4 regions of the Mesorhizobium sp. P2_E9 genome follow, and region 3 is predicted to be linked to each of the others. Evidence: riboswitches for the same ligand, from Rfam matches in the RefSeq annotation. Region 3 holds a riboswitch; each other region holds the start of a gene.
What was found. A riboswitch is a leader RNA that binds a small molecule or an ion and turns the genes downstream of it on or off. The one in region 3 is predicted to bind cobalamin.
Positions count from the first base shown of each region.

Region 1 (7,565 bases), on a different contig from region 3:
GATCTTTTCCTCGCCCTCGATCGCGGCCTTTTGCGTGGCGAAGGCCGCGATGAACGCCAGCGGCAGGAACCAGACGATCCCCGAGACTAAGGCGACGCCGATCAACAGCAGCGTGTTGGCCAGATACATCGGGTTGCGGGTGATGCCGAAGGGGCCTGTGGTGACGAGGTGGTCGGGTACCGCGTTGGGGTTGAGCGTTGTCTTGGCCCGGATCATGGTGCGGATGGCGGTGAACCAGAGTGCCGCGACGCCGAACAGCGCCACCCAGCCGGCGGCGAACAGGATGTCGCCCAGAAGGTCGCCGATCCAGGGCAGGGGAAAGAAAAGACCGAGGGCAATGCTGATGGCGATTGCCGCGGTGTAGATCACCGGCGGCCATGGGATCACCCCGGGTTTCGGCTGGGTTTCGGTCATTGCGTTCCTCCCTCGTCCATCTTGTCTTCGGTCTGGGCCGTGCAACTGGCGGCCAGATCGCCCAGATGCGCCCGGAATTCCGCACTCTGGTCGTTGTTCTCGAGCCGATCAAGCGTGGCCTCGCCCTCGATCGTCGTCAGCATGCAACCGCAATAGCTGGTGCAGAAGGTTGCGTTGCGCATCTGCTCGCATGAGCGCTGGCAGGTTTTCAGGAAATTGACCTGCGGGGTTTCGACCTGGGCCGGCATGATTTGCGAAAACAGCCAGACGCAGCCGATCAGCAGTGGCTGGTGGATCAGGTAGAAAGCGAGGCTGTGGCGGCCGATGAAGAGCAGCGGATTGGCCCAGCGGCCGGGCGCCAGGCTTGCCAGCCGCGCCCGCAGGCCGGACGCCGAAGCGAGTTTCGCCACCCCGATGCCGATCAGCACGGCGCCGAACCATGGAAACAGCGGCACATAGTCGTTGGAGCGCGGATTGATCGCCGACAGGCCGATCCACCACAGCCAGGGGTGATCCAGCGCCTCGAAGCGCAGATAGACGGGCGCCGCGATGACGAGCGCGGCAACGACAAGCGTCAGCAAGGCCGGCAGCCGCAGGAAGGCGAGGCCGAGCAGGCTGGCGAGCGCGATCTCGTGCAAGATGCCGAAGAAAATGAATCCATCCGGCGTGGCGATGCGGGTGACCACCGAAATGGCGATCGCCGCACCGGCGACCATGGCGAAACGCTTCCAAAAACCGTTCCAGCGGATTTGCGGGTCGTGGGCGAGGTAGAGGCTGACGCCGACCAGGAACAGGAAGGTCGAGGCGATGCAGCGTGCGTAGATCTTCCACCAGCCGAAGGCGGTGAGGCCGGGGTCGGTGTAGCCGAAGAATTCCAGGTCCCAGGTGAAATGGTAGCTCGCCATCGCCAGCAGCGCGATGCCGCGCACGATGTCGATGGCGACGATGCGCTTGGATGGCTCCGGAACGGGTGCGGTCGGCGTGTCGATGGTCATGGTCTCGCGATCTGATTCAGGCCCGCCTGAGGACTACCACGGTTGGACGGGACAGAAGAAGGCCGGGAGCACGGCGATGCAGGCGCCTGGGTCGAGCGACGCTTTAGGCCAGCATAGGAAAGCCTTTGACCGGTTTCGCTTTTTGCCGGTTATGCGTCGGTTTCCTCTTAATCGCCCGGGACTGAGCGCGGCAGATTTGAGCGGTGATTCTGCTTTGGGGAAGCAATGTCCACCCATGTGCGCCACCCGATCTGGCTCCCGGCCCTCAAGGCCGCGGATGCGCGCACCTTCGCCTCGCTCTATGCGGTCGAATCCTTCGCCCGCGCCACAGTGTCGAGCGTCATCCCGATCCAGGCCTACGAAATCCTGCACAATGAGCAGATCGTCTCGATCCTCTACACCATCGTGGCGCTGCTCGGCCTGTCGGTGACGTTGTTCATGCCGATGCTGATCCGCCGCTTTGCCCGGCGCTGGGTCTACACCGCAGGCGCCTGCCTGCTCGCCATCGGCTCGCTGTTCTTCGTCACGCACACGCTGGCCGGGCAGTTGGCGGGCATGCTGTGCCGCGTCATGGGCGCCAGCGCGCTGTCGATCACGCTCAACCTCTACATCATGGACCACATCCGCAAGACCGACTTCATGCAGGCCGAATCGCTGCGCATGGCATGGTCGATGTTCGCCTGGACCGGCGGGCCGACGCTTGGCATCTTCCTCTACACGCGCTTCGGCATCTATGCCGCGCATGGCGCGGTGGCAGTGTTCGCGCTGGCCCTGCTGGCCCTGTTCTGGGCCTATCGGCTGGGCGACAACCAGTCGATCCGGCCCGGCAAGACCCGGCCGGCCAATCCGCTCGCCAATATCGGCCGTTTCGTCGCGCAGCCGAGGTTGAGGCTGGCCTGGCTGATCGCCTTCGGCCGCTCCTGTTTCTGGACGACTTTCTTCGTCTATGGGCCGCTGTTCATGGTGATCACCGGCGAGGGGAAGCTGGCCGGCGGCCTGCTGGTCTCGGCCGGCAATGCGCTGCTGTTCATGGCGATCTTCTGGGGCAAGGCGGGCAAGCGCTTTGGCGGCCGCAAGACCATGACCTTTGCCTATTTCGCCATGTCGGCGATGCTGCTGGCGGCGGGCACGGTGGGAGCGAGTGCGCCGCTGCTGACCGGCGCTTTCCTGCTTGGTGGCGCGTTCTTCACCATCGCGCTCGACGCGCTGGGTTCGACCGCCTTCATGCGCTCGGTGCGCTCCTATGAGCGGGCGCAGATGGCGGCGGTCTATCGCACCTATCTCGATTTTTCCGAGCTGACGCCGCCCTTGGTCTATTCGGTGGTTCTGGCCTTCTTCGGACTGGGCTCGGTGTTCATCACGCTCAGCCTGCTGGCCGCCGTATGCGGCTTCGTGACCTGGCGTTACCTGCCGAAATCGCTGTGAGGATCACGGCAAAAGCGCTGCGTGCCGCTCGCGCACCCAGTTGTGGAAGCGGTGCAGGTCGTACTCCTCTGGCATCAGCACGCCGGCTTCGTGGCGCATCGAGCGCAGGCCCCTCTGGTTGACCTCGCAGATCGCCGCATCCTCTTCCAGCACCTGTGTGCAGAAAGCGACGATGTTGTCGATGTCGGTCGTGGCCAGCGCCTCGGGCGCGAACAGCCATTCGGCGACAAGTTCGGTCTGCTCCGGGCCGAGCGGCACCAGGCGCACGGTCCTGACATAGTCGACATGACCGACGATGAACATCGAGGGCAGGCTGGTGGCATAGGTCTGGCCGGCGGCATGTTCGGCTGGCGTCAACCCCGAGAAGACCGGCCCATGCGTCTGGCCATCGCGTGACCAGGTTTCGGCGCCGGCGCGCAGGCCGCCGGAAAACTCCGGCGCGTCATTGTCGGCGTGGCGCGTCCATTCGGGATCGTCATGCCGGCTCATCAGGCCGCGGCCATAGATCGGCACCAGCCGCGACAGATCCTTATGGACGCCCGGACAATGCAGGCACTCGTTGAAGTTTTCCCAAAAAATCTTCCAGTTGCAGTTCATCACCTTGCGCAGCACATGGCCTGAGACCAGCGTTTCCAACGGCCAGTTGCCGAGATTGCCGGAGGCGGGATCAAAGGATGCGTGTGCCGAGCCGGCTGCGTCCTCCTGCAAATTGATGAAGACGAAGCCGCGCCACACCGACAGCGCGACGCGATAGAGCGGGTGGTGGGCCTTGTCGAAGCCGTCAGGCAGCGATTTCGACGGCACGCGCACGAGATCGCCGCGCAGCGAATAGGACCAGGCGTGATAGGGGCATGTGATCAGCCGCGCCTTCAGCCTGCCTTCGCTTTCCTGGCAAAGCTGCGAGCCGCGATGCCGGCAGGTGTTGTGGAAGGCGCGCAACTCGCCGGTGTCGTCGCGCAGCACGATGATGTCCTGCGTGCCGATGCGGAATCGGCGGAAGGCGAGCGGCTGGGCCAGATCGGCCTCGCGACAGACGAGCAGCCAGTTTTTATACCAGATAGCATCAAGGTCGCGTTGATAGGCTGCCGCATCCCAATAGGCCGACGAGGGTAGCGTCGGCTCGGCCCGGGTCAGGCCGTTATAGGGATCGCGCTCGCTGGCAATGGGCTGCATGGCTGGCTTCCTGTGAGGGCGCCAGCCGACACCCGGCCAGTGCAATTGTCAATTGTTGTGCCGAGAACCATGCGGGTGTTGCCGGCATGGCGCAATCGCGCTGTTTGCCGGCGGAATTTGGTTTGCCGCGTGTCGTGATTTTCCCTATAGTCGCGCAAGTCGTCGGTTCCGTTTTGGAGCCAAGAGGGAATGCGGTTCGGGCTCGTTTGTTGCCCAATGCCGTGGCTGCCCCCGCAACTGTGTGCGGTAGTCCTCTCCATATGCCACTGAAGATTCGTCTTCGGGAAGGTGGAGAAGGGCGCTGATCCGCGAGCCAGGAGACCTGCCGACGACGGCAAAACTGACAGGCCCTCGGGTGGAGGGTGAAAGGACAAGATATGACTACCGCTTCCGTCTCCCTCGGCGCCTCCGTCTCCTCGCAGTCGCGCTTCATGCAGCTGGCGCTCGCCGCGCTGCTCGGCACCTTCATCATCGGCTTTGTCGGCTTCTCGCATATCGATGCGGTCCACAATGCCGGTCATGACAACCGGCATTCGATGGCGTTTCCCTGCCACTGACGAGGATCTGACATCATGAATCTGTTTCGCAACGTCGTGTTCATCGCGGCGATCGCAGGGCTCGTGGCCGGCGTCGTCCTCGCCTGCATGCAGGCCTATGCCACGGTGCCGCTGATCCTCAAGGCGGAAGTCTACGAACAGGCCGAAGGCGGCCACAAGCATGAGCACGCCGCGGCGCCGACTGATACCGCCAGTGGCAACGCAATGAGCTCCGCCGCACCGGCGGCATCAAATACCATGAGCGCCGCGACCCCGGCACCGGCTGAGGCTGCTGCTCCGGCCGAAGACGAGGGCTGGGCGCCGGCCGATGGCTTCGAGCGCTTTGCCTTCAACATCGTCTCCAACGTCGTCACCGGCATTGGCTTCGCGCTGATCCTGGTCGCGGTTTCGGAATTCGCCGGCGGCATCGGCAATTGGCGCCAGGGCGTGTTCTGGGGGCTGGCCGGCTTTGCCGTGTTCACCCTGGCGCCGGGCCTCGGCCTGCCGCCGGAACTGCCGGCCATGCCGGCAGCCGACCTCACGCAGCGCCAGATCTGGTGGGTGGCAACCGTGGTCGCGACCGCCATCGGGCTCGGCCTGATCGCGTTCCGCAAGTCGCTGCCGCTGGCCATCCTTGGCGTGGCGCTGATCGTTGCCCCGCACATTGTCGGCGCGCCACAGCCCGACAGCTTCGAGACACCGATCCCGGAAGGCCTGCACCACCAGTTCGTGGTGGCGGTGACGGTGACCAATCTGGTGTTCTGGCTGGTGCTTGGCGCTGTCGTCGGCGTGGTGCGCGGACGCTTCACCGGCACCGCGACCAGCCTGCGCGACAGCTTTGCCTGATCGAAGCTCGCTGACCTTCATCATCGGCGGCGCGCGCTCCGGCAAGAGCGCGCACGCCGAAACCCTGGCGACGGCGTTGCCGTCACCATGGACCTATATCGCCACGGCTGAAGCCTATGACGACGAGATGCGTGAACGCATCGCGCTGCATCGCTCGCGGCGCGGCGAGGGCTGGATAACCGTCGACGCACCGCTCGATCTTGCCGGGGCGCTCGAGGCGTTGCCCGACAATCAGCCGGTGCTTGTCGACTGCCTGACGCTGTGGCTGACCAATCACATGCTGGCCGATCACGCTCTCGAGCTGGAATGCCGGCGGCTGGCGGATGTGCTGTCGCGGCCGCGCGGGCCGTGGTTCGTGGTCTCCAATGAAGTCGGCCAAGGCATCGTGCCGGACAATGCCCTGGCGCGCCGTTTTCGTGATGACGCCGGACGGCTCAACCAGCAGGTCGCGGCGATTGCCGACACGGTGCTGCTGATGGTGGCGGGGTTGCCGCTCAAGGTGAAATGAGATGACCGACATCGACGACAAGGATGAAGAGCGCCATCGCGCCAAGATGGCCAAGCGCAAGGCGGTGCAGGATGCGGAGGTGGCGAGCAAGACGGTTGAGAAGGGGCTGCTGATCGTCAACACCGGCCCGGGCAAGGGCAAGACGACGGCCGCCTTCGGCCTGGCGCTCAGAATGCTCGGCTACGGCAAGCGCGTCGGTGTTGTCCAGTTCATCAAGGGCAAGTGGCACACGGGCGAGAAGGATGCTTTCGCCGCCTTCGGCGACCGCGTCGTCTGGCACGCGATGGGCGAGGGCTTCACCTGGGAAACGCAGGATCTGAAGCGCGATATCGCGGCGGCGGAAGCTGCCTGGGCCAAGGCGCTGGAGTTGATCGCAGATCCCTCGATCAGCCTTGTCGTGCTCGACGAACTCAACATCGCGCTGCGTTATGACTATCTCGACCTCGACAAGGTGGTTGCAGCGCTGAAGGCCCGTCGAGAAGGCCTGCATGTTGTCGTTACCGGCCGCAACGCCAAGCCGGCATTGGTGGAGGCCGCTGACCTTGTCACCGAAATGGGCGTGACCAAACACCATTTTTCGGCAGGCGTGAAAGCGCAGCAGGGGATCGAGTTCTAGAACACCAGAACCGTGATCGCCGAGACCAGCCCGAACAACCCGATCAGCAGATAATCGGCGACGCGATAAAGTTTCAGCGCCCGCCTGATGTCGCCGCTGTCGACATCACGGCGGCCGCCTTCGCCCATGAAGACGTCGTCGACCACGATGCCGCCATAGCTGCGCGGCCCAGCCAGCGCCAGACCAAGCGCGCCGGCCATGGCGGCTTCCGGCCAGCCAGCATTGGGCGAGCGGTGCCTTCTTGCATCGCGCCCCACCGCTTGCCAGGCACTGCGGGGGTCGGCATCCTTGACCAGGAAAGCCGCCAGCACGATCAGCAGTGCGGTCAGCCGCGACGCCGGCAGGTTGATCCAGTCGTCGAAGCGCGCGGCGGCCCAGCCGAAAGCCTCGTGGCGCGGGGTGCGGTGGCCGATCATCGAATCGGCGGTGTTGGCGGCCTTGTAGGCGGCACCACCGGCCAATCCGCCGACACCGGTCCAGAAGGCGGGGGCGACGATGCCGTCGGAAAAATTCTCGGCCAGGCTTTCGATCGCCGCGCGGCAGACGGCGGCGCGGTCGAGCGCTTCGGGATCGCGGCCGACGATGCGCGAGACGGCGACGCGGCCCATGGCGAGGCCGCCGCTGTCGAGCGCGTCAGCGACGGCCTCGACATGGTCGTAGAGGCTCTTCTGCGACAGCAACGATGTCGCCAGAAGGGCGGCGATGAAGAGCCCGAACGGAACGAACCAGAGTAGGACAAGCTGCACGGTAAGGCCGATCACCGCCGGCATCAGCACGATGACCAGCAGCGCCTGGACGCCACGTTGACGACGCAGCGCGTCGGGATCAGTGGCGCGGTTGAGCCTGCGATCGAGAAAGGATATCAGCCTGCCGAACCACGTTACGGGATGGCCGATGGCGCGGAACAGCCAGTCCGGGTAACCGAGGGCCAATTCGACGGCCAATGACAGGAAAGCGATCAGGATTGACATGAAGCTTCTTGATGGAGCGGTGGACCACGGTGGAAGTCTTGGCCGGGCGCGGGTGCTTTTCCCCAACGCCGTGCTGCCTTT
Region 1 covers NZ_JBFUET010000003.1:165,796-173,360, reverse strand. Annotated here, with positions in the region: gene AC1D05_RS06865 (methyltransferase family protein) at 1-414, opposite strand, end outside; gene AC1D05_RS06860 (heparan-alpha-glucosaminide N-acetyltransferase) at 411-1,409, opposite strand; gene AC1D05_RS06855 (MFS transporter) at 1,635-2,834, shown strand; gene AC1D05_RS06850 (aromatic ring-hydroxylating oxygenase subunit alpha) at 2,838-4,007, opposite strand; cobalamin riboswitch at 4,154-4,351, shown strand; gene AC1D05_RS06845 (CbtB domain-containing protein) at 4,385-4,564, shown strand; gene AC1D05_RS06840 (CbtA family protein) at 4,580-5,389, shown strand; gene cobU (bifunctional adenosylcobinamide kinase/adenosylcobinamide-phosphate guanylyltransferase) at 5,382-5,897, shown strand; gene cobO (cob(I)yrinic acid a,c-diamide adenosyltransferase) at 5,899-6,513, shown strand; gene cbiB (adenosylcobinamide-phosphate synthase CbiB) at 6,510-7,484, opposite strand; gene cobD (threonine-phosphate decarboxylase CobD) at 7,483-7,565, shown strand, end outside.
Region 1: linked by a shared signal. The riboswitch ahead of AC1D05_RS06845 (CbtB domain-containing protein) and the one ahead of bluB (5,6-dimethylbenzimidazole synthase) in region 3 are both predicted to bind cobalamin.

Region 2 (7,565 bases), on a different contig from region 3:
TTGTTCCGCCGATGATTCACGGGGGAAGGGCCAAAAGCACCGAGCCGCAAGCCACGTTTGTGGTTCGTGCGGGATGGTCGGTTTAACGGAGAAGACTCTGCCGAAACAGGTTGAAGGGCAGGGCGCCACGATGACGCCGTCCCATGTCCAGGACCGGCACGAAGGCCACGCCTTCAGCGTAGGCGCCTGCCTCGTCGTCTCATCTGGTGCCGCCTTGCCACGAGGTGTGGCGTCCGTCGTCGGAGCGGCTGGGGACCATGCCGCGCTAATCCGCCCCGATATTGTCTACGCCTCGATTTCGAGAGCCGACAACGGCTTCGAGCAACAGGCGAGGATGAAGCCGTCGTCGATCTCGTGATCGAGGATGCCGCCATTGTGGCTCATCTCGACGGCGCCCGAGACTTTCTTCACCTTACAGGTCCCGCACAGGCCGAACTCGCAGGCGGCCGGGATCCTCACTCCCGAAGAGCGCGCGGTCTGCAGCACGGTCTGGCCGGCGACGCACTCTGCGTCGACATCCGAAAGCGCGAAGCGGATCGGTGTTTTGGCTTCGACCGGAACGGCAGCATCGTCATCAGCCGGCAATGCGAACGGTGCCGGGATTTCCTCCACCGCGGGCGCGGCAAAGCTCTCCTGGTGGTATTTCGTCATGTCGAAGCCGGCGGCATCCAGCATGCCGCGCACGGCGCGCATGAAAGGGTCCGGACCGCAGCAGAAGATCTCACGTTCACGGAAATCGGGCGCCAGCAGCGGCAGCCGGATGGCGTCGATGCGGCCCATATGGCCGTACCAGCCCTCGCGGCTCGACCGCTCCTCTATCATGAAGCCGAGCGACAGGCCCGGCATATGGCCGCCGAGCAGTTCGAGCTCCTTGCGGAAGATGATCTCTTCGGCTCGCCGCGCGCAGTTGACGAAGCCGACATCGGTCCATGGCGCGCAGTCATTCAGCCAACGCAGCATCGACATCATCGGCGTCACGCCCGAACCGGCCGAAATGAACAGATATTTGGCCGCCGGGTGGCTGTGCAGCGAAAAGTCGCCCGCTGGCCCGTAGGCCTTGACGTGCGAGCCGGGCTTCAGGTGATCGAACATCCAGCGCGTGCCGATGCTGCCGGCCTGCGCCTTCACCGTCACTGCGATCGAGAATGGCCGCGATGGCGACGACGACAGCGTATAGGTGCGCATCAGCGGCCCGTCTGACGTCGGCAGCTCCAGCGTCACGAATTGACCTGGCTTGTACCGGAACCAGGTCTGGTTGTCGGAGCGAAAGGTGAAGGTCTTGACGTCAGGCGCTTCGTCGCTGACGCCGATCACTTCCAGCACCTGCAGCCTGTCGTTCCAGGGCGCCATCTGGTCGAGATGGCGATAGAGCCCAAGATCAGTCATCGCGTTCATCCCTCTGATCCTTCATTTTCGCGCATGGCGTAATCCCAAAACCGCGGAACACTTTTGGACGCCATGCGCTAAGCGACACTACGCAGCGCCGGCCGGCCATCTCCGACAAGGCGCGGGCCAATGAAGCGGGCGTACCAGTCGACGAACTGGATCACGCCGCCCTCATGCAGCTCCGAATAGGGGCCGGGTTCATAGGCTGGCGACAGGATGCCGAAGGCGTTTTCCTCGACGATGCGGCGGTCCTGGTCATTGGTCTCGGTCCAGACATGGGTGAGCTCGGCAAGATCGTAATCGACGCCCTCGACCGCATCCTTGTGGACCAGCCATTTGGTCGTCACCGCCGTTTCCGTGGCGCTGATCGGCAGCACGCGGAAGGTGACGGCATGGTCGATCAGGATATGGTTCCAGGTCGTCGGATAGTGATAGTGCATCAAGGTGCCGATACGGTCGGCCGAGACGCTGTCGGAGAGGTTCTTCTTCACCGCCCGCTTGCCGGTCATCGTGTAGCTGACAGCATCGCGCAGCAGCGGCGCGCGGGTGGCGCGGTATTGCCCGGCCGGGTCGATGCGGAACTTGCTCGGCAGGCCGGCTGCTTCGCACTTGGCCCAATGCGCCAGCATCTCCGGATCGCTGTCGGCGCCTTGCACGCCGGTCACTGTCGGGGCTTCCGGGAAGGTCTTGCACAGTTCCGGGTGATTGCCGGCGCAGTGATAGCACTCGCGGTTGTTTTCCCAGACCAGCTTCCAGTTGCCCTTCTCGACGATCGTGCTCTCGAAGGCGATCTTTGCTTCGCTCAGGCGGTGCGGCTTGAGGTACGGTTCGATCATCGCTCGCATCGGCGCGAAGTCGGCGGGCTCCTTGGCCAGGCAGATGAAGATGTAGCCGGCCACGCTTTCGCAGGCGACCGGCTTCAGGCCGAACTGGCTCTTGTCGAAGCCGTCGGCCATCTGGCGTGCGAACAGCAGCCTTCCGTCCAGCTCGTAGGTCCACTGGTGATAGGGACAGACCAGCTTTGCGGCCGTGCCCTTGTCGGTGTTGCAGACGCGGCTGCCGCGATGGCGGCAGGAATTGTGGAAGGCATTGATCTTGCCCTGCTGATCGCGCACCAGCACGACCGGATAGTCGCCGATCTGTACGGTGATGAAGCTGCCGGGCTTGGGCAGTTCGCAATCATGGCCGATGAACAGCCAGTCGCGATACCAGATCAGCTCCATGTCCAGCTTGAAGAAATCGGGATCCGTGTAGAAGGGCTGCTCGAGCGAGAATCCGTCCCTGCGGCCGTTCAAGAGCCTCAGCATGTCGTTGCGCGTATCCATGTCCTGTCCTCTTCGTTCGCCGCATCGGCCCGAAATCGAAATCGATTTCGGACAGCACGGTGCGCAAATTCAAAGCCTTGGAGCGTACTTTGTGCGTCCAAGTGGACGCACGTCGCTCCAATGACTGACTATGGTGGTGATTGAGGAAGGATCGGACGCAAGCCGGTGAAAACCGCGCAAGCATCATCCGCCTCTTGACCGCCCACCGCGATCAGTCGAGTCTAGAAATCTCGGGCTGGTTTCCGGGCTCTGGAGTTGTCCTTGCGGACCATCGCGACACCTTCCCAGGCTTTTCGCCCAGTGGTCTCCCGTTGCGACTTGAACTCCACCACCGTTGCGGGGGCAGCGCCGGATTCTGACCGGCTTCCCAATTCTCCACTCCATCGTCACGAAGCGGCACCTGAGATGGCATGATCTAATCACGACAGCGCTTGCGACATCGGCATGAAAGCGACATCGCATCCATGTGGCGCGACACGCATGCACAACGCCCGGGTCAAGAACCGCGGTCACGAAAATCGTCGCGGTGACGGCTGAACGCTGAGCCTCCGGACAGTTGGTGATCGCAGCGTTGGCTTTAGCTAATATTTTGATATCAAAAAGAAAAATGTCCGACGTAGAAGGCCTTGGTACAATTTCAAGTGGTGGATACTTGGTCCACACGGAACAAACTTCGTGATTGGAAACGGCCAGCTGGCTTTCCCACATCGGGGCTGTCCGAACGACGCGATTTTAATCCCAAGACACGCCGCTAGACGGACGGAAAAAATACTGGAGTACCCAAAATGAACAAGATTGTTCTCACTGCCGCCGCCCTTCTGGCCATCTCCGGCAGCGCCTTCGCAGGCAGCGACAATTACGGCTCCAATGGCGCCAACCAGCCTGCCGCGACTTCGGTTGACAATTCGCGCACGGCTTCGATCCGTGAAAGCGGCTGGCCAGTCTACAAGCTGCTCAATTCATCGGGCGACGTGCAGAAGTCGATCCCTCAGAGCAGCGACCGGGACCACTTCGGCAACCACTAACAGCCGAAACCAATTCCAAAAAAGAGCGGCGGGCCATGCCCGCCGCTTTTTTATGCCGTCGAGACGGGTTCTGTCTTAAGCCGCTTTTGCTTCCGGCTTCTGGAGTGCGAAGGAATGTCCGTCCGCATCGAAGATATGCAGGTCCTCGGCATTGGCACTCAGCCGCAGCGTCGAGCCGCGCTTGACCTCGACATTTCCCGGCAACTTGGTCACCAGCGGCAGGTCGGCGCGGCCAATGTCGACATAGACCAGCTGGACCTCGCCGAGCTGCTCGACATAATCGACCGTTCCCTCGAACAGATAATCCGCGCCGGTGGCGACGATCAGGTCCTCCGGCCGCACGCCGAAGCTTACGGCCGCACCCTTCGCCGAGGCAGGCGTCGCAATCGGCACCGTAGCCTTGCGCCCGCTGACATGGCTGACGACGGTCGGGTTGCCGGTCTTGTCGATCGTCGCCGGCAGGATGTTCATGGCTGGCGAGCCGATGAACTGGGCGACGAACAGATTGCCCGGCTTCTTATAGAGATCCATCGGCGTGCCGACCTGCTCGATATGGCCGTCCTTCAACACCACGATGCGGTCGGCGAGCGTCATCGCCTCGACCTGGTCGTGGGTGACGTAGATCATGGTCGTGTTGGGCATCGATTCCTTGAGCTTGGCGATCTCGATACGCGTGGCGACGCGCAGCGCGGCATCAAGGTTCGACAGCGGCTCGTCGAACAGGAACACTTTCGGATTGCGCACGATGGCGCGGCCGATGGCGACGCGCTGGCGCTGCCCGCCCGACATCGCCTTGGGCAGCCGGTCGAGATATTTGGTCAGCTGCAGGATTTCGGCGGCCTGCTTCACGCGGCGGTCGATCTCGGCCTTGTTCTCTTTGCCGATCTTCATCGAGAACGCCATGTTGTCGTAGACGGTCATGTGCGGATAGAGCGCGTAGGACTGGAACACCATGGCGATGCCGCGCTTGGACGGCGGCACGTCATTGACCACTTCGCCGTCGATCTTCAACTCGCCCGACGTGATTTCCTCGAGCCCGGCGATGGAGCGCAGCAAGGTCGACTTGCCGCAGCCCGACGGACCGACGAAGACGATGAACTCGCCCGATTTGATATCGAGGTCGATGCCATGGAGAATGTTGAGATTGCCGTAGGACTTCTTCACTTGTCTCAGATTGACATCGGCCATTGGTTTCCTCCAGTGATTTCCTCAAAGATTTCAGTCGATGCGCCCGAACCAGGCGCCGTAGCCGCCAAGCTCGATCGAACCGGGGCTCGCTTGCCCGGAAAACCCGTGTCCCGGCAAAGGTTGCAGTGATCGGTTGCCAAGGTCAACCTTGGCCGGCTTGGCGCCGAGGTTGAAGACGCAGACGATCTGCTCGTTGCCCGCCCGGCGCGTGAAGGCAACGGTGTCGCCCTCGCTTTCGATGAAGGTGATATCGCCCTTGGCCAGTGCCGGATGGGCGCGGCGGAAGGTGAGGAAGCGCCGATAGTGCTCGAGCAGCGAAGCCGGGTCGCCCTGCTGGACATTGACCGCTTGCGCCAGATGCTTGGCCGGCACCGGCAGCCAGGGCTTTGCCTGGGAGAAGCCGCCATTCTTGGCGCTGCCATCCCACACCATGGGCGTGCGGCAGCCGTCGCGGCCCTTGAATTCCGGCCAGAAGCGGATGCCATACGGATCCTGCAAGTCCTCGAAGCGCAGATCCGCCTCGCCAAGCCCGAGTTCTTCGCCCTGGTAGAGGCAGACCGAGCCGCGCAGCGACATCAGCAATGCCGAGATGACCTTGAGATAGGCGATCGGGTCGGCTTCGCTGGCGGCCCAGCGCGAGGCCGGGCGCATCACGTCATGGTTGGAAAAGGCCCAGCACGACCAGCCGTCGCTGGCGACCTTGCCGAAGGCTTCCAGCACCGAGCGGACCTTGTCCGCGCTGATCTTTTCCGGCGCCAGGAAGTCGAAGGAATAGCACATGTGCACGCGCTTGCCGCCGGCGGTATAGGCGGCCACGACCTCCAGCCCGCGCTGCGAATCGCCGACCTCGCCGACAGCGGCGGTCGCCGGATAGTCGTCGAGCAGGGCGCGGAAGCGTTCGAGGAAACCGAGGTTTTCCGGCCGGCTCTTGTCGTAGATATGGTCCTGATAATTGTAGGGATTGACCGCCGGCGCGGTCTGGTCGTTGCGCTCTTCCGGCGGCAGCGGCGGATTGTTCTCCAGGCCCTGGCTGTGGAAGTAGAAATTGATCGTGTCGAGGCGGAAGCCGTCAACGCCGCGTTCCAGCCAGAAGCGGGTGACGTCGAGCAGCGCGTCCTGGACTTCACGGTTGTGGAAGTTGAGGTCCGGTTGCTCGGCCAGGAAATTGTGCAGGTAATATTGCTGCCGGCTGGTGTCCCACTGCCAGGCCGACCCGCCGAAGATCGACAGCCAGTTGTTGGGCGGCGTGCCGTCGGGCCTGGCGTCCGCCCACACATACCAGTCCGCCTTGGGATTGGTGCGGCTCGACCGGCTTTCCTTGAACCATGGATGGCTGTCTGCCGTGTGCGACAGCACTTCGTCGATCATCACCTTGAGACCCAGCCGGTGCGCCTCCGCCGTCAGCGCATCGAAATCGGCCAGCGTGCCGAACATCGGGTCGACGTCGCAATAGTCCGAGACGTCGTAACCGAAATCCTTCATTGGCGACTTGAAGAAGGGCGAGATCCAGATGGCATCTGCGCCAAGCGAGGCGATGTAGGGCAGCCGCCCGATGATGCCCTTGAGGTCGCCGATACCGTCGCCATTCGAATCCTGATAGCTGCGCGGATAGATCTGGTAGATGACAGCGCCTCGCCACCAGTCGCGGTCGACGGCGAGGTCAGGGTTCGAACTGGCTTTCAAAGCGGATTGCATTGTCTCAGCCTCCTTTCACCGAACCGGCAAGCAGTCCGCGGACGAAATAGCGCTGCAGCGAGAAGAACACGATCAGCGGCACGATGATGGTCACGAAGGCCGATGTCGTCAGAATCTCCCAATCGCCGCCGCGTGAGCCAAGCAACGCGTTCAGCTTGGCCGTCAGCACGATCTGGTCTGCTTCCGTACCAAGGAAAACCATCGCCACCAAGAGATCGTTCCATACCCACAGGAATTGGAAGATGGCAAACGACGCCAGCACCGGGAATGACAGCGGCAGCACGATCTTGACGAAGATCTCGAAATCGCTGGCGCCGTCGATGCGCGCCGATTCCATGATCTCGCGTGGCAGGCCGGCGATGTAGCTCCTGAGCAGGTAGATGGCGAAGGGCAGACCGAAGCCGGTATGCGCCAGCCAGATGCCGAGATAGGTTTTCGATGGTACGCCGAAGAAAGTGCCGACGCCGTTGTAGAGCTTCAACAGCGGGATCAGCGACATCTGCAGCGGCACCACCAGGAGGCCGATGATGACCGCGATCAGCAGCGCACGACCGGGAAAACGCATCCAGGCCAGTGCGTAGGCGGCAAAGGCAGCGATCAGGATCGGAATGACGGTCGCCGGAATGGTGACGGTCAGCGAGTTCATGAACGAGCGGCCGATGCCTTCGGAAAACAGCACGGTCTTGTAGTTGTCGGTGGTGAATTTCGGCGGTGCCGACGAGGCATAGTAGACGCGCTGGCCGCGATCGCCTTCGAACGCCTTGGGCGAGGCCATGACGAAGCTGCCGTCGGCATTGAGCAGCAAGGTGACGCCGTCGCCGAGATCGGCTGTCGTGCCGGCGGGATATTGCGTCGGTGCCGCCGACTTGACGCCGAAGGCGCTGATGCTGCGCTTGGCGCCGTCGCCGAAGATGTTGCCCTCGAGGACGAACTTGCCGTCCTTCTG
Region 2 covers NZ_JBFUET010000007.1:185,605-193,169, reverse strand. Annotated here, with positions in the region: gene AC1D05_RS14395 (FAD-binding oxidoreductase) at 286-1,386, opposite strand; gene AC1D05_RS14390 (aromatic ring-hydroxylating oxygenase subunit alpha) at 1,464-2,711, opposite strand; cobalamin riboswitch at 2,928-3,130, opposite strand; gene AC1D05_RS14385 (DUF680 domain-containing protein) at 3,497-3,736, shown strand; gene AC1D05_RS14380 (ABC transporter ATP-binding protein) at 3,812-4,924, opposite strand; gene bglA (beta-galactosidase BglA) at 4,955-6,619, opposite strand; gene AC1D05_RS14370 (carbohydrate ABC transporter permease) at 6,624-7,565, opposite strand, start outside.
Region 2: linked by a shared signal. The riboswitch ahead of AC1D05_RS14390 (aromatic ring-hydroxylating oxygenase subunit alpha) and the one ahead of bluB (5,6-dimethylbenzimidazole synthase) in region 3 are both predicted to bind cobalamin.

Region 3 (7,565 bases):
TCATCATAGCTTGCCGCGGTGCGCACCATGTGGCGCAGTTCCGCCTCATCGGCCGCAGCCATCACGACAAAGCCCGGCAGGCTCGCCAGGAAGGTGGTGTCGAAGGCGCCGCAATGGGTAGCGCCATCGGCGCCGACGAAGCCGGCACGGTCGATCGGGAAACGCACCGGCAGTTTCTGGATCGCGACGTCGTGGACGACCTGGTCGTAGGCGCGCTGCAGGAAGGTCGAATAGATCGCCGCGAACGGCTTGTAGCCTTCGGTCGCGAGACCGGCGGCGAAGGTCACAGCGTGCTGTTCGGCGATGCCGACATCGAAGGTCCTTGACGGGAACACTTCGCCAAACAGGTCGAGCCCCGTGCCGCTCGGCATGGCGGCGGTGACGGCGACGATGCGGTCGTCCTCGCGGGCCTCCTGGATCAGGCTTTCGGCGAACACCTTGGTGTAGGCCGGTGCGTTGGCCGGCGCCTTGGCCTGCGCCCCGGTGATGACGTCGAACTTGTTGACGCCGTGATATTTGTCGGCGGCTTCTTCCGCCGGCGCGTAGCCCTTGCCCTTCTGGGTGACGACATGGATCAGCACCGGGCCTTCGCCATTGTCGCGGACGTTTTTGAGCACCGGGATCAGATGTTCGAGATTGTGACCGTCGATCGGGCCGATGTGGTAGAAGCCGAGCTCCTCGAACAAGGTGCCGCCGGTGACATAGCCGCGTGCATGCTCGACCGCCCGTGTGATGGCGCGGTCGGCGCGCTTGCCGAGATAGGATGTCAGTTTCTTGCCGAAGTCGCGCAGGCCGGCATAGGCCTTGCCCGAGGCGAGACGCGCCAGATAGGCGCTCATGGCGCCGGTCGGTGGGGCGATCGACATATCGTTGTCGTTGAGGATGACGATGAGCCGGGCATCGAGCGCGCCGGCATTGTTCATCGCCTCATAGGCCATGCCCGCCGACATGGCGCCGTCACCGATGACGGCGATGACATTGTTGCGGCCACCCGCGAGATCGCGGGCGGCGGCCATGCCGAGGCCGGCCGATATCGATGTCGAGGAGTGCGCCGCGCCAAACGGATCATATTCGCTCTCGGTGCGGCGGGTGAAGCCGGACAGGCCGCCTTCCTGGCGCAGTGTGCGGATGCGGTCGCGGCGACCGGTGAGAATCTTGTGCGGATAGGCCTGATGGCCGACATCCCAGATCAGCCGGTCATCCGGCGTGTTGAAGACATAGTGCAGCGCCACCGTCAGTTCGACCACGCCGAGGCCGGCGCCAAGATGGCCGCCGGTGCGGGACACCGCATCGACCAGTTCAAGGCGCAGTTCGGACGCCAGTTGCGGCAATTCGTTCTCGTCAAGCGCGCGCAAATCCGCCGGAATGCGGACCTTGTCGAGAAGCGGCGTATGCGGCGTTGCGTTCACGGGTGCTCAGGCTTTCTGTTCAACGGCGGGATAGGCCGCCGGCCTGCGAAAGTAAATGCGTGCCAGTGACGCGGGCCCGCTGCCAAAAGCACAGCGCGTCGAAACAGCTTATGCCCGCGCTTTCAAGTCCTTGTTTTCGTGCCTATCGTGGTCCCGAAACCGGGCGCCTTTTGGGCGATATTCATTAGTTTTCCGGCAGCGGGATGAACTCTTCCTCATCTCCAGGAACGATATCGAAGCGGCCCGTCTTCCATTCCTGCTTGGCCTGTTCGATGCGTTCCTTCGACGAGGAAACGAAATTCCACCAGATGTAGCGCTGCGAGCCGAGCGAGGCACCGCCGAACAGCATGAAATGCGCGCCGGTATCCGACGATACGACGATCTCGTCACCGGGCCGGAACACCAGCAGCCGCTCCGCCGGGAAAACATCGCCCGAAATCGAGACCTCGCCTTCCAGCGTATAGATGGCGCGCTCTTCCGCATCGGCCGGGATTTTCACGCTGGCGCCCGGCGTCAACCTGAGATCAGCATAGAGCGTCTCGGTATCGGCCCGCACTGGCGAGCGCAGCCCCTGGAAGTCACCGATGACCACGCGACCGCGGACACCTTCGGCGTCGATCTCGGGCAGCCGCAAGGCAGCCGTGTTCTCGAACACCGGCGCGACCTCTTCCTTGCCATCAGGCAAGGCCAGCCATGTCTGCAGGCCGGAGATCGACATTGGCGCACCGCGCAGTTCCTCGGGCGTGCGCTCGGAGTGGACGATGCCGCGGCCGGCGGTCATCAAATTCACGTCGCCGGGCTGGATCACCATTTCCGTGCCCAGCGAATCGCGATGCCGGATCTTGCCGTCGAACAGATAGGTCACTGTCGACAGGCCGATATGCGGATGGGGACGGACATCGAGCGCCTGGCCGGCGCGCAGGATCGCCGGGCCCATGCGATCGAAAAAGATGAAAGGCCCGACCAGCCGCCTTTTGGCGGTCGGCAGAGCGCGACGGACCGGAAAACCACCAATGTCCTTGGCGTTTGGTATCACCATCAATTCGATCTGGTCGCTGGCAAAGGCGTCGCCGGCTTCAGGGTCTTTCCCTGGGAAGAAGCTCATGAACTCTCCTTGTCAGCGGCCAAGGGCCGCTTTGGCGGCATCAGGCAAAGCGGATGGCTGACTTTGCCCGTAGTTTCGCCGCCACCTCTTCACGATTGCGCGGATGCTGGTGGGTTTCGAGCGAATCGAGCAACTCGCGCGCTGATGCCGCAATGGCTTCGACGGCGTGGTCGAACGCGTGCTGGTTCTGCTTCGACGGCCGTGTCGTTCCGCTCAGCTTGCGGACGAACTGAAGGGCTGCGTCGCGGACTTCGTCATTGGTTGCCGGCGGATCAAAATTGAACAGGGTCTTGATGTTTCTGCACATCGCTTCCGTATCTCCTCTCGTCCTGGAGCCGTTTCAATCGGGATGAGTTTAATCCCCAACCATGATCGTGTCCAAAAACCGGCGAGGCAAGACCGCCGTTCGCGACTGTGCATCAATCCGCGTCGAGCGGCTCCGTGCCAACCGGCTTGCCGTCGCGCGACAGCCTGATCTTCTCGACCTTGTCCTCAGCGGCCTTCAGCAGCCGGTCGCAATGCGCCTTCAGCGCCTCGCCGCGCTCATAGATCTTGATCGACTGGTCGAGCGGCACGTCGCCACGCTCCAGATCATCGACGATCTTCTCCAACGCGTCGAGTGCCTGCTCGAAGCTCATCGCCTTGACGTCTTCATTGGTCTCAGCAGCCATTATTCATCCTTTCATCAGTCGCCCGACATGGGCGGCGACCGAAAATGCCAATCCTTGCAGATCGTAGCCGCCCTCAAGCAGGCTGACGAGCCGGTTGCCGCTGTGGCGGGCCGCGCGCTGCATCAGCTGGCCGGTCGCCCAGTCGAAATCGTCTTCGGTCAGATTGATCTCGGCCAGCGGGTCGCGGTGGTGTGCGTCGAAGCCCGCCGAAATGATGATCAGATCGGGCGCGAAATTGTCGAGCGCCGGCAGGACGCGCGACAGGAAGGCATCGCGAAACACCTCGCTGCCGGTCTGCGGCGCCAAAGGCGCGTTGACGATGTTGCCGGCGCCGGTCTCGCTCGTCGCGCCGGTGCCGGGATAGAGCGGCATCTGGTGCGTCGAGCAATAGAGCACCGACGGATCGTCCCAGAAAATATCCTGCGTGCCGTTGCCATGGTGCACGTCCCAGTCGACGACCGCGACACGCTCGACGCCATGCTTCTTCTGCGCATAGCGCGCCGCGATCGCCGCCGTGTTGAAGAAGCAGAAGCCCATCGCCGTCGTTTTTTCGGCATGGTGACCAGGCGGCCTCGCGGCGACGAAGACATTGTCGGCGCGGCCTGAAAAAACATCATCGACAGCAGCGTTGGCGGCACCGATGGCGGTGATCACCGCCTGCCAGCTCTTCGGGCTGGCGGTGGTGTCGGCATCGACGCGGGCAAGGCCCTCTTCGGGAATGGCGGCGCGGATGCGCGCGACGAAATCGGCGGGATGCGCGTAGAGGATGGTGGCCTCGTCGCCCTCCGGCGCCTTGACGCGATCAAGCGCGGCAAAGGCTTCGTCGTCGAGGACGCGCTCGATGGCGCGCAAGCGGTCCGGCCGTTCGGGGTGACCGGGCGGTGTGATGTGCTCAAGAAAGATCGGGTGGGTGTAGAGACGGGTTGTCATGCTCCCTATCTAGTGCCCCGGCGCCGCGATGGCCATGCATTGCGGCTCGATCGCTGGGGAAAATCACGCCTGCGTCCATCGGCGTCGCTGCGGGGATTGGCGCCGCAGGCGCTTCGGCGTAAGGTCCCGCCACTGCCTGGTGCCCGCCGCAAGCGGGAGAATCGGGAACACGGTTGAACTCCGTGGCGTGCCCAACGCTGTGAGGGGGACCGCGCCGGTAAATGCCACTGTCGATGACGGGAAGGCACCGGACGCGGGTTGATCCCGAGCCAGAAGACCGGCCTGGCAGGCATCGTCATCCGCATGGTCAGGCGGAGGACATGGACTGCGATCGCAAGGGGACAAGCGATGCCGGATTCTATGAACGACGGATTTGACCAGATAGCGCGCGACGCGGTCTACCGCGCCATGTTCACGCGGCGCGACGTGCGCAGCCATTTCCTCCCCACGGCACTCGATGATGAGGTGCTGGCGCGGCTGCTGCTTGCCGCCCATCACGCGCCGTCTGTCGGTTTCATGCAGCCGTGGAATTTCATTGTCATCCGCGATGCCGCGCGACGGGCGGAGGTGCGCGACCTGTTCCTGGCCGCGCGAGAACAGGAACTGCCTGAAATCGAAGAAGACAAACAGGCGCTCTACCGCAAGCTCAAACTGGAAGGCATCTGCGAAAGCGCGCTCAACATCTGCATCACCTGCGACCGCCAACGTTCGCAGGGGTCGCCATTGGGACGCTGGCACAATCCGGAGATGGATCTCTACAGCACGGTCTGCGCGGTGCAGAATTTCTGGCTGGCGGCGCGCGCCGAAGGCGTCGGCGTTGGTTGGGTCAGCATCATCGAGCCGCAAGCGCTGAAGAGCCTGTTGGCCATTCCCGAGCACGTGACACCGATCGCCTATCTCTGCGTCGGCCGTGTCTCGGAATTCGCGCCGAAACCGGACCTTGAAACGCATGGCTGGGGCCGACGGCTGCCGCTGCCCGAATTGATCACGAGCGAAACTTTTTGCGGGCAAGGCGAGGCGCGGCTCAAGTCAGCCGTGGCGGACCTCAACATCGCTGTTATCGCGCCCGCGCATCCCGCCGATCAGCGTGTCGCGCCTGCAGTACCCCAGCGCGACCCGCCAAAGGAGGCCAGCGCCTTGTCCTTCAACTCCCTGAACTTCGACGACGCTTCGGCCAGCCGGGCATCCCAGGCCGGATCGGGCACCTGGCCGGCGATGGTCTTGAAATAGACCTGCATCAGGCAAGCGATGGCGAATGGCTCGATGAAGGCCGCCTTGAAGGCCCAGGCGAAGACGATGGCGAGCACGAAGGCCCAGCCGGCGAGCTGCCCTGGCATCATGAACAAAATGGCGGCGGCCGGGGCCAGCATCAGCAGGAAGATGACGAAAGACACGCCCCACATGATGACCGCCAGCCAGACGGCGTTCTTGACCATGGTCTTGCCGTTCTGGGCGTAGAGCACGACGCCTTGTCGGGCCGTCTCGAAGGGCGAGGACGAATTGATGCGGATGTTGTAGCCGAGGATGATCTCGTCGACATAGGTCAGCGACAGGCGGATCACCGTGTTGATGAAGGAGACCAGGCCGCTCAGGCCCGGGATCGGCAGGAAAGCGGCGATGCCGCCGAGCAGGCCGGTGATGGCGCGGATGGCGCCCTTGACCAGCTGGTCGACGACGAAAAGGATATTGGCCTCGGCAAAACGCTCTGTGACGACCTGCTTTGCATAGGCGATCTGGTTCTGGCCATCGGGAACATCCCGGCCATCGATCAGATGGACCATGACGGCGATATGGCCAGCCTTGACGACGTAGAGGATGTATTCGCGGATCCAATAGACGGCGATCGAAACGATGCCGAAACCGACCACGCCACCCCACAGGGCGAAGGACATTGGCCCGTCGGGATCGGTGGAGATATGGCCGACGCCATAACCGACGGAGGCGCCCGTGCCGGTCGCCACGATGTAGGCCAGAGTGATGCCGAAATAGACGATCATGCGAAAGACAATGAAGGGCCAGGTCCTGATCATGATGGACACCGACCGGCCGATCTCGAAATCCCACATGGCTCCGAATCTCCCCTCAGAGATGGCTGCGAAGGATGCGCTCACCCCATAGATTGGTCAATCGGGGGCGGTGGTCAGCGAGGCGCCCAACGGGGATTTGGGTCTGTTATGAACCTGGTTTTCTGAGGAGGCCTTCAAGCAGCTGCTTGAAGGCCGCCACCACCATCTTCGATGTCGCTTCGGGATCGTTCGAATTGGCGATCCGCTGCGCCGCCTGGCTGCTGGCGCCATTGATCAGCCGTGCGGCGGTCTCGGGGTCGACGCTCGGGACGACCACCCCTTCCCCCTGCAGCGCGGTCAGATGATCGGTCATTGAACCGACGCAGGCATTGGCATTGGACCATTGCGCCGGATCGCCCAGCACGGCTGGACCATCGCGGAACATGATGCGCTGGATTTCCGGCTCCAGCGCCATCTCGATATAGGTCGTGCATTCGTCGACGAAGTGTTGCCAGCGAGTCGGCGCTTTCGAGGCGACCTCATTCACCCGAGCCGCCATCTCGCCGTCGATTTCGGCGATAACCGCCTCCAGCAGTCCCTTCTTGTCGCCGAAGTGATGATAGAGCGCGCCGCGCGTCAGTCCGGCCGAGGCAGTGAAATCATCCATCGACGCTTCGGCATAGCCTGTCGTGCCGAAGGCCTGGCGCGCCGCGGCGATCAGCTTGGCGCGCGTCTCGGCAATCATCTCCTTGCGGGGTCTGTGCATTCTGCCTGGCCTTATCCACATACGTTCCGTATGCCAATTGACATACGTCGCGTATGGTCTATCTAATCCTCATACGCTCCGTATGTAATTGTCAGATCGCCTTTTGTCGAGGAACCGCCATGCAAAACCCCTATGCTGAAATCTTTCGTGCTCCGGGAGCCAAGGGCTTTGCGGCCGCCGGCTTCATCGCGCGCCTGCCGATCGCCATGGCGCCGATCGGCATCGTCGCCATGCTGTCGCAGACGCGCGGCGAATACTGGTTGGCGGGTGCGGTCTCGGCGACATTCGCTCTCGGCAACGCATTCGTCTCGCCGCAAACGTCGAGGCTGGTGGACCGACTTGGCCAGACGCGGGTTGCGGTCCCCACCACCCTCATCACATTTATCGCCTTTGCGGTGCTGATTGTTGCGGCCAATCAGGACTGGCCGGTATGGACGCTGTTCGTGTCGGCACTGGCGGCCGCCGCCATGCCCAGCATGCCGGCAATGGTTCGCGCGCGCTGGACCGAGCTTTTTCGCGGACGTCCGCAAATGAACACTGCATTCGCGTTCGAGTCGGTCGCGGACGAGCTGGTCTATATTGTCGGCGCATCGCTTTCGGTGGGACTTAGCGCTGCGCTGTTTCCGGAAGCCGGCGTTCTCGCAAGCACGCTGTTTCTTGCCATTGGCTGGGCCGCGT
Region 3 covers NZ_JBFUET010000031.1:27,288-34,852, reverse strand. Annotated here, with positions in the region: gene dxs (1-deoxy-D-xylulose-5-phosphate synthase) at 1-1,409, opposite strand, end outside; gene AC1D05_RS34635 (pirin family protein) at 1,594-2,514, opposite strand; gene AC1D05_RS34630 (DUF2277 domain-containing protein) at 2,555-2,821, opposite strand; gene AC1D05_RS34625 (exodeoxyribonuclease VII small subunit) at 2,934-3,185, opposite strand; gene AC1D05_RS34620 (histone deacetylase family protein) at 3,189-4,115, opposite strand; cobalamin riboswitch at 4,236-4,415, shown strand; partial or broken gene bluB (5,6-dimethylbenzimidazole synthase) at 4,464-5,102, shown strand; gene AC1D05_RS34610 (hypothetical protein) at 5,198-6,181, opposite strand; gene AC1D05_RS34605 (TetR/AcrR family transcriptional regulator) at 6,288-6,887, opposite strand; gene AC1D05_RS34600 (MFS transporter) at 7,007-7,565, shown strand, end outside.

Region 4 (7,565 bases), on a different contig from region 3:
CCGCGCCGTCATGGAGCGATCCTGTTCCTCGACCCCGACAACATCGCCAACATCGTGCGCGCGGTGTCGGAGACCGGCATCATCGCCATCGGCATGACCTTCGTCATTATCACTGCCGGCATCGACCTTTCGGTTGGCGCGGTGCTTGGGCTGTCCAGTGTCGTCACCGCATCGATGATGATCTCTGGCGGCTTCGGGCTGGTCCCCACCATCCTCGCCGTGCTCATCATGGGCATCGTCTTCGGTGCGATCCAGGGCACCATCTCCACCCGGTTCCGACTGGAGCCGTTCATCGTCACGCTCGCCGGCTTGCAGGCGGCACGCGGCCTGGCGCTTGTCGTGTCGGGCAATCAGTACATCAACATTTCCTATGGCGACGGGCCGGGCCTGGCACCGCCGGTTTTTGCGATCCTCGGCGAGCGGCTGTTCCACAACACCGTGCCGGTCGCCACCATCGTCTTCATCGTCTTCGCCGCGATCGCCACGATCGTGCTCAACACCACGCGCTTCGGCCGCTATGTCTTTGCCGTCGGCGGCAATGAGCGCGCGGCGCGCATTTCCGGCGTGCCGGTGTCGATGGTCAAGATCTCGGTCTATGCCATCACCGGCTTTGCCGCCGCTCTTGCCGGTATCGTTCATGCCGGCCAGTTCAATTTCGGCAGCGCCAATGACGGCATGGGCTATGAGCTCACCGCGATCGCCGCCGTGGTCATCGGCGGCACCAGCTTGTTCGGCGGCGCCGGCTCGATGGTCGGCACCGTGGCCGGCACCATCATGCTCGGCGCGCTGGCCAACATCCTTCAGCTCAACAACATCACACCCGCCATACAACTGCTCGCGACCGCCGCGATCATCGTGCTGGCGGCAGTCATTCAATCCCTCGTTCGCCGCCGCGAGGGTTTGGGTCGTTAGGAGGAAGACGGCAGCATTTGGAAGGCAGTCAAACCAAGGTCTGGCCCCGGGCCCGACGAGGAGGAGAGTAAGTATGAAAACCACAAGACAAGGAACAAGGCGCGCCCTTCAGGTCGCCCTTCTGGCAGGCGCCGGCCTGTGCATTGCCGGAGCCGCTCAGGCCGCCGACCCGCTGGTCAAGGCCTGTGCCAAGGACGGCCAGTTCATCATCGGCTTTTCGCAGGCGAACAATGCCGAGCCCTACCGACAGCATGTCAATGACGAGCTGACGGCGGCGGCCAAGGAAGTGCCGGGCTTCACGCTGCAGATCGCCGACGGCGCCGGCAACGTCAACACGCAGACCTCGCAGGTCGACAACTTCATCACCCAGAAGGTCGATCTCTTGCTGATCTCGCCCTTCGAGGCGGCACCGCTGACGCCGGCGGTGAAGCGCGCCATGGATGCCGGAATTCCGGTCATTGAACTTGACCGCAAGACGGTCGGCGACCCCGGCAAGGACTACACCGCCTTTATCGGCGGCGACAACTATAAGATCGCGCTCGAAGCGGGCAAATACACCGCCAAGACCTTGCTGCCGGAGGGCGGCGAAGCAGCGGTGCTCGAAGGACTGCCAAGCTCCACGCCGGCCGTCGAGCGGCTGAATGGCTTCAAGGACGGCGTCAAGGAGAATGCCAAGATCCAGGTCGTTGCCGAGCAGGCTGCCGACTGGGTGCCGGATAAAGCCCAGACCGCTTTCTCGGCCATGTTGCAGGCGCATCCCGACATCAAGGTGCTCTACGCCTCGAACGACATGATGGCGGCCGGCGCGCTGCTCGCCGCCAAGGGTGCCGGCAAGGACGTCAAGATCATCGGTACTGATGGCTTGCCAGGCCCGGCAGGCGGCATCGAAGCCGTCGCCAAGGGTGACTGGGCGGCGACCTTCACCTACCCGACGGGTGCGAAGGAAGCGATCGAGATGTCGAAGAAGATCTTGCTCGATTGCGCCACTTCGGTGGATACGACGGTCACTGTCGAGACGACAGCGATCACGCCCGAGAACGCCAAGCAGCTGTCAGGTAAGTAAGCACGTCTGCCTGCAGACTATCCGATCCGGGGCGGGGTTCACGCGAACTCCGCCCCGTCTGCGTTGGCAACCCTCACCGGCAGCTCGCGGTGGCAAGGGATTGACAGCGGCGGAGGATATCTCGTATCAGTTCTGTTATTACATTACAGACGGAGATATTGCACGCCCCTATCTGATGAGGTCGCAGGCCGGTGCCGAGATGGTGACAGGTCCGGTCGAAAAGAATCGTTGCGATGCGCCCGGGGCAAAACTACCATGGCCCGGTGATGGTCCCCGCGCCGAAAGGCAAGGGGTGAAAGGGAACACGGTGAGATCCGCGAGGGATCGAGACCGTGGCTGCCCCCGCAACTGTAAGCGGTGAGCAAGATCCGACATGCCACTGGCCGGCAAGGCTGGGAAGGCAGGATTGCGCCGAGACCCGCGAGCCAGGAGACCTGCCATCACTGAGTTGACCGGACGGGGTGTGCCGGGAGGAAACGTGGACGTCGGTCTTGTCGGCCGGCTCGCCAACATCCTTCCGTCGCCAGTTTTGGAAAGTGACGGAAAGTTGGACGGCGCCAACGATCATCGCATCATCGTGTGCACGCTTTGCCGTGACGTCCCGACCGGGGTCAGGTCGGGCGAAGCCTTGTGCAACGATTTGCGTTCCCGGCTCTCCGCCCACAATGAACCGGCCGTGGCGCACGGCTTCACGGTCGAAGGCGTTGAATGCATGGCGGGCTGCGCGCGGCCGTTGACGGTGGCCGTCCAGGCGCCGGGCAAGGCCGCTTATCTCTTCGGCTCTATCAACGCCGAGGCCGACGCCGGCGATCTCGTGCGATTTGCCAGGCTTTACGCCTCGCTCGCCGACGGCTGGTGCAATTCCGGACAACGTCCACCGCGACTGGCCGGCAAGACGCTGGCCCGCATCCCGGCACTGGGCAAGCCTCCGGGGGACGGCCGATGACAACGCCGCTCCTCGAAGCGCGCGACCTCAGCGCCACGGCAAATGGCCGGGCTCTGGTCGATGCGGTCAGCCTGTCGGTTGCCGCTGGCGATCGCCTCGCCATCATCGGCCCCAACGGCGCCGGCAAGACGACGCTGCTGCGCATGCTGTCCGGCATGCTCAGGCCAAGTTCCGGCGAGGTGAAGCTTGGCGGGCGCCGCCTGGACAGGATCTCGACGGCCGAACGGGCATTGCACATCGCCGTCGTCGGCCAGACCGACCAGCCGGATCCGCGGCTGGCGGTGATCGACTATGTCGAACTCGGCCGCGTCCCGCATGCCGGCCTGAGGCGCAGGAGCGAGGAACGCGACATTGTCGTGGACGCGCTGCGCCGGACCGGCTTGTTGCCGCTGCTTGGCCGCAGCATCGGCTCGCTGTCGGGCGGGGAACGCCAACGCGCCCAGCTGGCGCGCGCCATCGCACAGCAACCGAAAGTGCTGTTCCTCGATGAGCCGACCAACCATCTCGACCCGCGCGCCCGCGGTGAGCTTCTCGAACTTGTGGCCGGCTTCGGCATGACGGTAATTGCCGTGCTGCACGATCTGGCGTTGGTGGCGCCCTTCGCCACCAGGGTCGCGGTGATGCACGAAGCCCGGCTGCATGCGCTGGCGGCACCGCGCGAAGCGCTGACGCAACAGCTGATCCGCGAGATTTTCGGCGTCGACGTGTTTCGCCTGCGCCATCCCACCGAGGACCGCGAACTGACGGTGTTCGATGTTCCGAACCGCGCCGCGCCGCCATCCTGATCAAAACCATCCCTGATCCGCCACTGTTCAACCAAGGAGCAAAATCCGTGAAACGTCTCGCTTTGTCGCTCGTCCTGTCGCTGCTGGCCTCGACAACCTTCGCCTTCCCGGTCACGGTAGATAGCTGCGGCAAGCCGCTGACCTTCGACGCACCGCCCAAGCGCGCCGTCATCCACGATCTCAACATGGCCGAGATGGCCTTCGCGCTGAAGCTGCAGCCGTCGATCGTCGGCCTGACCGGCATCACCGGATGGTACAAGGTCGGCCCCGAATTCAAGGCCGAGCAGGGTTCTGTTCCCGAACTGGCGCCAAAATACCCGACGCTCGAAAACCTTGTCGCGGTCGAGCCCGATTTCTTCTTCGCCGGCTGGTATTATGGTATGAAGCCGGGCGGCGACGTGACGCCCGACACGCTCGCCCCGCACGGCATCAAGACGCTGGTGCTGACCGAAAGCTGCGTCCATCTCGACAAGAACCGGCCCGCCGCTTCGATGGACCTGCTCTATGGCGACGTCGAAAAGCTGGGCAAGATTTTTGGCAAGGACGCCGAAGCGGAGAAGCTTGTTGCCGGCTGGAAGGCGCAACTGGCTGACATCACCGCCAAAGTCGGCAGCGCCAAGGGGACGCGGGTGTTCCTCTATGACTCAGGCGAGGACAAGCCGTTCACCGCCGGAAAATTTGCTATTCCCAGCGCCATGATCACCGCCGCTGGCGGTGACAACATCATGGCCGACATGGACACCAGCTGGGGCAATACCGACTGGGAAACGGTAGCGTCGCGCAATCCGCAATTCCTCATCCTGCTCGATTACCAGGATGGCGGCGGCTACAAGAAATTGCTCGATTTCCTTAAAGCGCATCCGGCCATGAAGGAAACCGACGCGGTCAAGAACGAGCGCTTCGTGGCCCTTCGCTATGCCGAATTGACGCCCGGACCGGCAAACATCGAGGCGATCGCCAAGATCGCCAAGGCGATGCATCCGGAAGCGTTCTGATGCTATTTGCCCCCGGGCATGAATCCGGCGCGCTTTCAGGGCACAAGGCATTCGCGCTGGCCATGGCGGCGGGCGCGGTGGCGGTCGCCGCTCTTGTGCTGCTGTCGATCGCCTATGGTTCGACACTGATCCCACTGACCGACGTCATTGCCGCCCTTGGCCATGCCGTCGGGTTGAATGAGCACCAGGTGTCGGGTCCGGTCGGCAAGATCGTCGTTGATCTCAGGCTGCCGCGCACGATCCTGGCGGTGTGTGTCGGCGGCGGCCTCGGCATAACAGGCGCACTGCTGCAGACAGTGACCCGCAACGATCTTGCAGATCCCTTCCTGTTCGGCCTGTCGTCGGGAGCCGCCGCGGGTGCGGTTTCCGTCATTACCGTCTTTGGCGACAGCTTTGGTATATGGACCTTGCCGGTTGCGGCCTTCACCGGCGGCATACTGGCCGCCTGCATTGTCCTGCTGCTGGTCGCGCGGGTGAGGGGGCAAGGGCCGGAACGGCTGATCCTTGCCGGGCTTGCCGTTTCCTTCCTGTTCACGGCATTGACCAATTATCTGGTGTTTGCCGGAGACCAGCGCGCGGCCCACTCCGTGCTGTTCTGGACGATGGGCGGGCTCGGGCTGGCGCGTTGGGATAATGTCTGGCTGGGCGCGTTGGGAGCCGGCACGATCGCGGCCTACGGGCTGTGGAACCACCGCAGGCTCGACGCCTTCCTGGCCGGTGAAAGTGCCGCCGAAAGCCTTGGTGTGCCAGTTGCGCGGATGCGCAGGACGACGTTTCTCGTCGCCGCCTTCTCGACGGCAATCCTCGTTTCGGTCGCCGGCGTTATCGGCTTTGTCGGATTGATGATCCCGCATCTGTCGCGGCCGCTGGCGGGGCCCTTGCATCTGCGCCTGATCGCAAGCTGTGCGCTGTTCGGAGCGGTGCTCCTGCTGGCAAGCGATCTCTTGGCGCGGACCTTGCTGCCGCCGCAGGAACTGCCGATCGGCATCATCACCAGCTCGCTTGGCGCCTTCTTCGTCGTCACGCTGGTCGTGCGAAACCGCCTGTGAAAAAACAGCTGGCTCCGCTTCCAATGGCTCGCGACGTTCACCGATCGCTAACCACGATCGCGTTGCACAACCGTCATGCCCATTTGCCGGATTCCGCCGCAACATATCATCTTGAATAGTAAGCACGCTTATTATATATATCGCTCATGGTTTCAGATGGCATAGATAGACTGGGATTTTTGATCCACGACGTGCAGCGCCTGATGCGCAAGCGTTTCGAGACGCGCGCCAGCGGGCTTGGCCTGTCGTCCGCGCAATGGCGGCTCATGGTGCGTGTCGCCAAGGAGGAAGGCGTCACCCAAGCCCGGCTTGCCGAACTGCTCGAAATCGAGCCGATCAGCGTCTCGCGCCTTGTCGACCGGATGGAGGAGGGTGGCTGGATCGAACGCCGCGCCGACGCAGCCGACCGCCGCGTGCGCATGATTTTCCCGACCGCCAAGGCGAGCGCTGCCTATGCCGAGGTCAAGAGCCTCGCCGGCGAAGTCTATGAGGAATCGCTTGTCGGCGTTTCGCCGGAGGACCGTCGCGTCCTGATCAGGGCGCTCGATGCGATGGCGCAGAATCTCGGGGATGGCGATTCATCATCTTCGGACAAAGTCGAGACTACGAAAGGCGCAGCAGCATGAACGCGGTAGCCAAGGTAGACGAAAACGCCGCCAAGGTGGAGATGGAAGCGCCGGCACAGCCGGTTGCCGCTGCTGTCGCGGTCGCTCCTCCCGTACAGCCGGCCGCGGAGCCGAAGAAGAAGCGCCGCATAGGCCGCTTCTTCTTGATGTTTGCCTTGCCGGCGGTGCTGATCGTCGGTGGCGGCTATGTCTGGGTGACCGGCGGTCGCTATCAGGAGACGGAGAACGCCAATCTGCAGCAGGCCAAGGTGTCGATCGCCTCGGATACGGCGGGCCGCATCGTCCAGGTTGCCATATCGGACCATCAGATGGTCAAGCAGGGAGACCTTCTGTTCACCATCGACCCCGAGCCGTACCGGATCGCGCTTGCCCAGGCCGACGCCGCGGTTGCCGGCGCGCGCCTTAATGTCGAGCAGCTGCGCGCGGCCTACAGCCAGTCGACGGCGCAGGAAAAGTCCGCCAGCAGCGAGGTCGACTACGCCCAGTCGCAATACGATCGCGCCGCCGATCTCGCCCAGAAAGGCATCAACGCCAAATCGTCGCTGGATGAGGCCCGCAACGACCTCGACAAGGCAAAGCAGCAGGTCACAGTGGCCCAGCAAGGCATCATCAGCGCCAAGGCCGCGCTCGGCGGCAACCCCGACATCGAAACCGACAAGCATCCGACCGTGATGGCCGCACTCGCCGCGCGCGACAAGGCTGCCTACGACCTGGCGCAGACCACGGTGAAGGCGCCCGCTGATGGCGTCATCTCCCAGGCCTCGTCCTTCAAGGTCGGCCAGTTCGTCGGCTCTGGCACGCCGCTGTTTTCGCTGGTCGAGACCAACGACACCTGGATCGATGCCAATTTCAAGGAAACCCAGCTTACCAACATGAAGCCGGGCCAGAAGGCCGAGATCGTCGTCGATACCTATCCGGGCAGGACCTTCGAGGCGACGGTCAAGGCGATCGGTGCGGGAACGGGCGCGGAATTTTCGCTGCTGCCCGCCCAGAACGCCACCGGCAACTGGGTCAAGGTCACGCAGCGCATCCCGGTGCGCCTGGAACTGACCGATCCCGACGCCAAGATGGCGCTGCGGACCGGCATGAGCGCCAGCGTCACCGTCGATACCGGCGTTGCCCGCGGTTTTCCCGCCATATTCGGTCACGCCACGGCTGGCGAGGCCGCGCAGTAAAGTAGGCAGACGCC
Region 4 covers NZ_JBFUET010000001.1:150,140-157,704, forward strand. Annotated here, with positions in the region: gene AC1D05_RS00825 (ABC transporter permease) at 1-912, shown strand, start outside; gene AC1D05_RS00830 (substrate-binding domain-containing protein) at 986-1,975, shown strand; cobalamin riboswitch at 2,226-2,431, shown strand; gene AC1D05_RS00835 (DUF1636 family protein) at 2,523-2,921, shown strand; gene AC1D05_RS00840 (ABC transporter ATP-binding protein) at 2,918-3,706, shown strand; gene AC1D05_RS00845 (ABC transporter substrate-binding protein) at 3,754-4,701, shown strand; gene AC1D05_RS00850 (FecCD family ABC transporter permease) at 4,701-5,750, shown strand; gene AC1D05_RS00855 (MarR family winged helix-turn-helix transcriptional regulator) at 5,897-6,376, shown strand; gene AC1D05_RS00860 (HlyD family secretion protein) at 6,373-7,551, shown strand.
Region 4: linked by a shared signal. The riboswitch ahead of AC1D05_RS00835 (DUF1636 family protein) and the one ahead of bluB (5,6-dimethylbenzimidazole synthase) in region 3 are both predicted to bind cobalamin.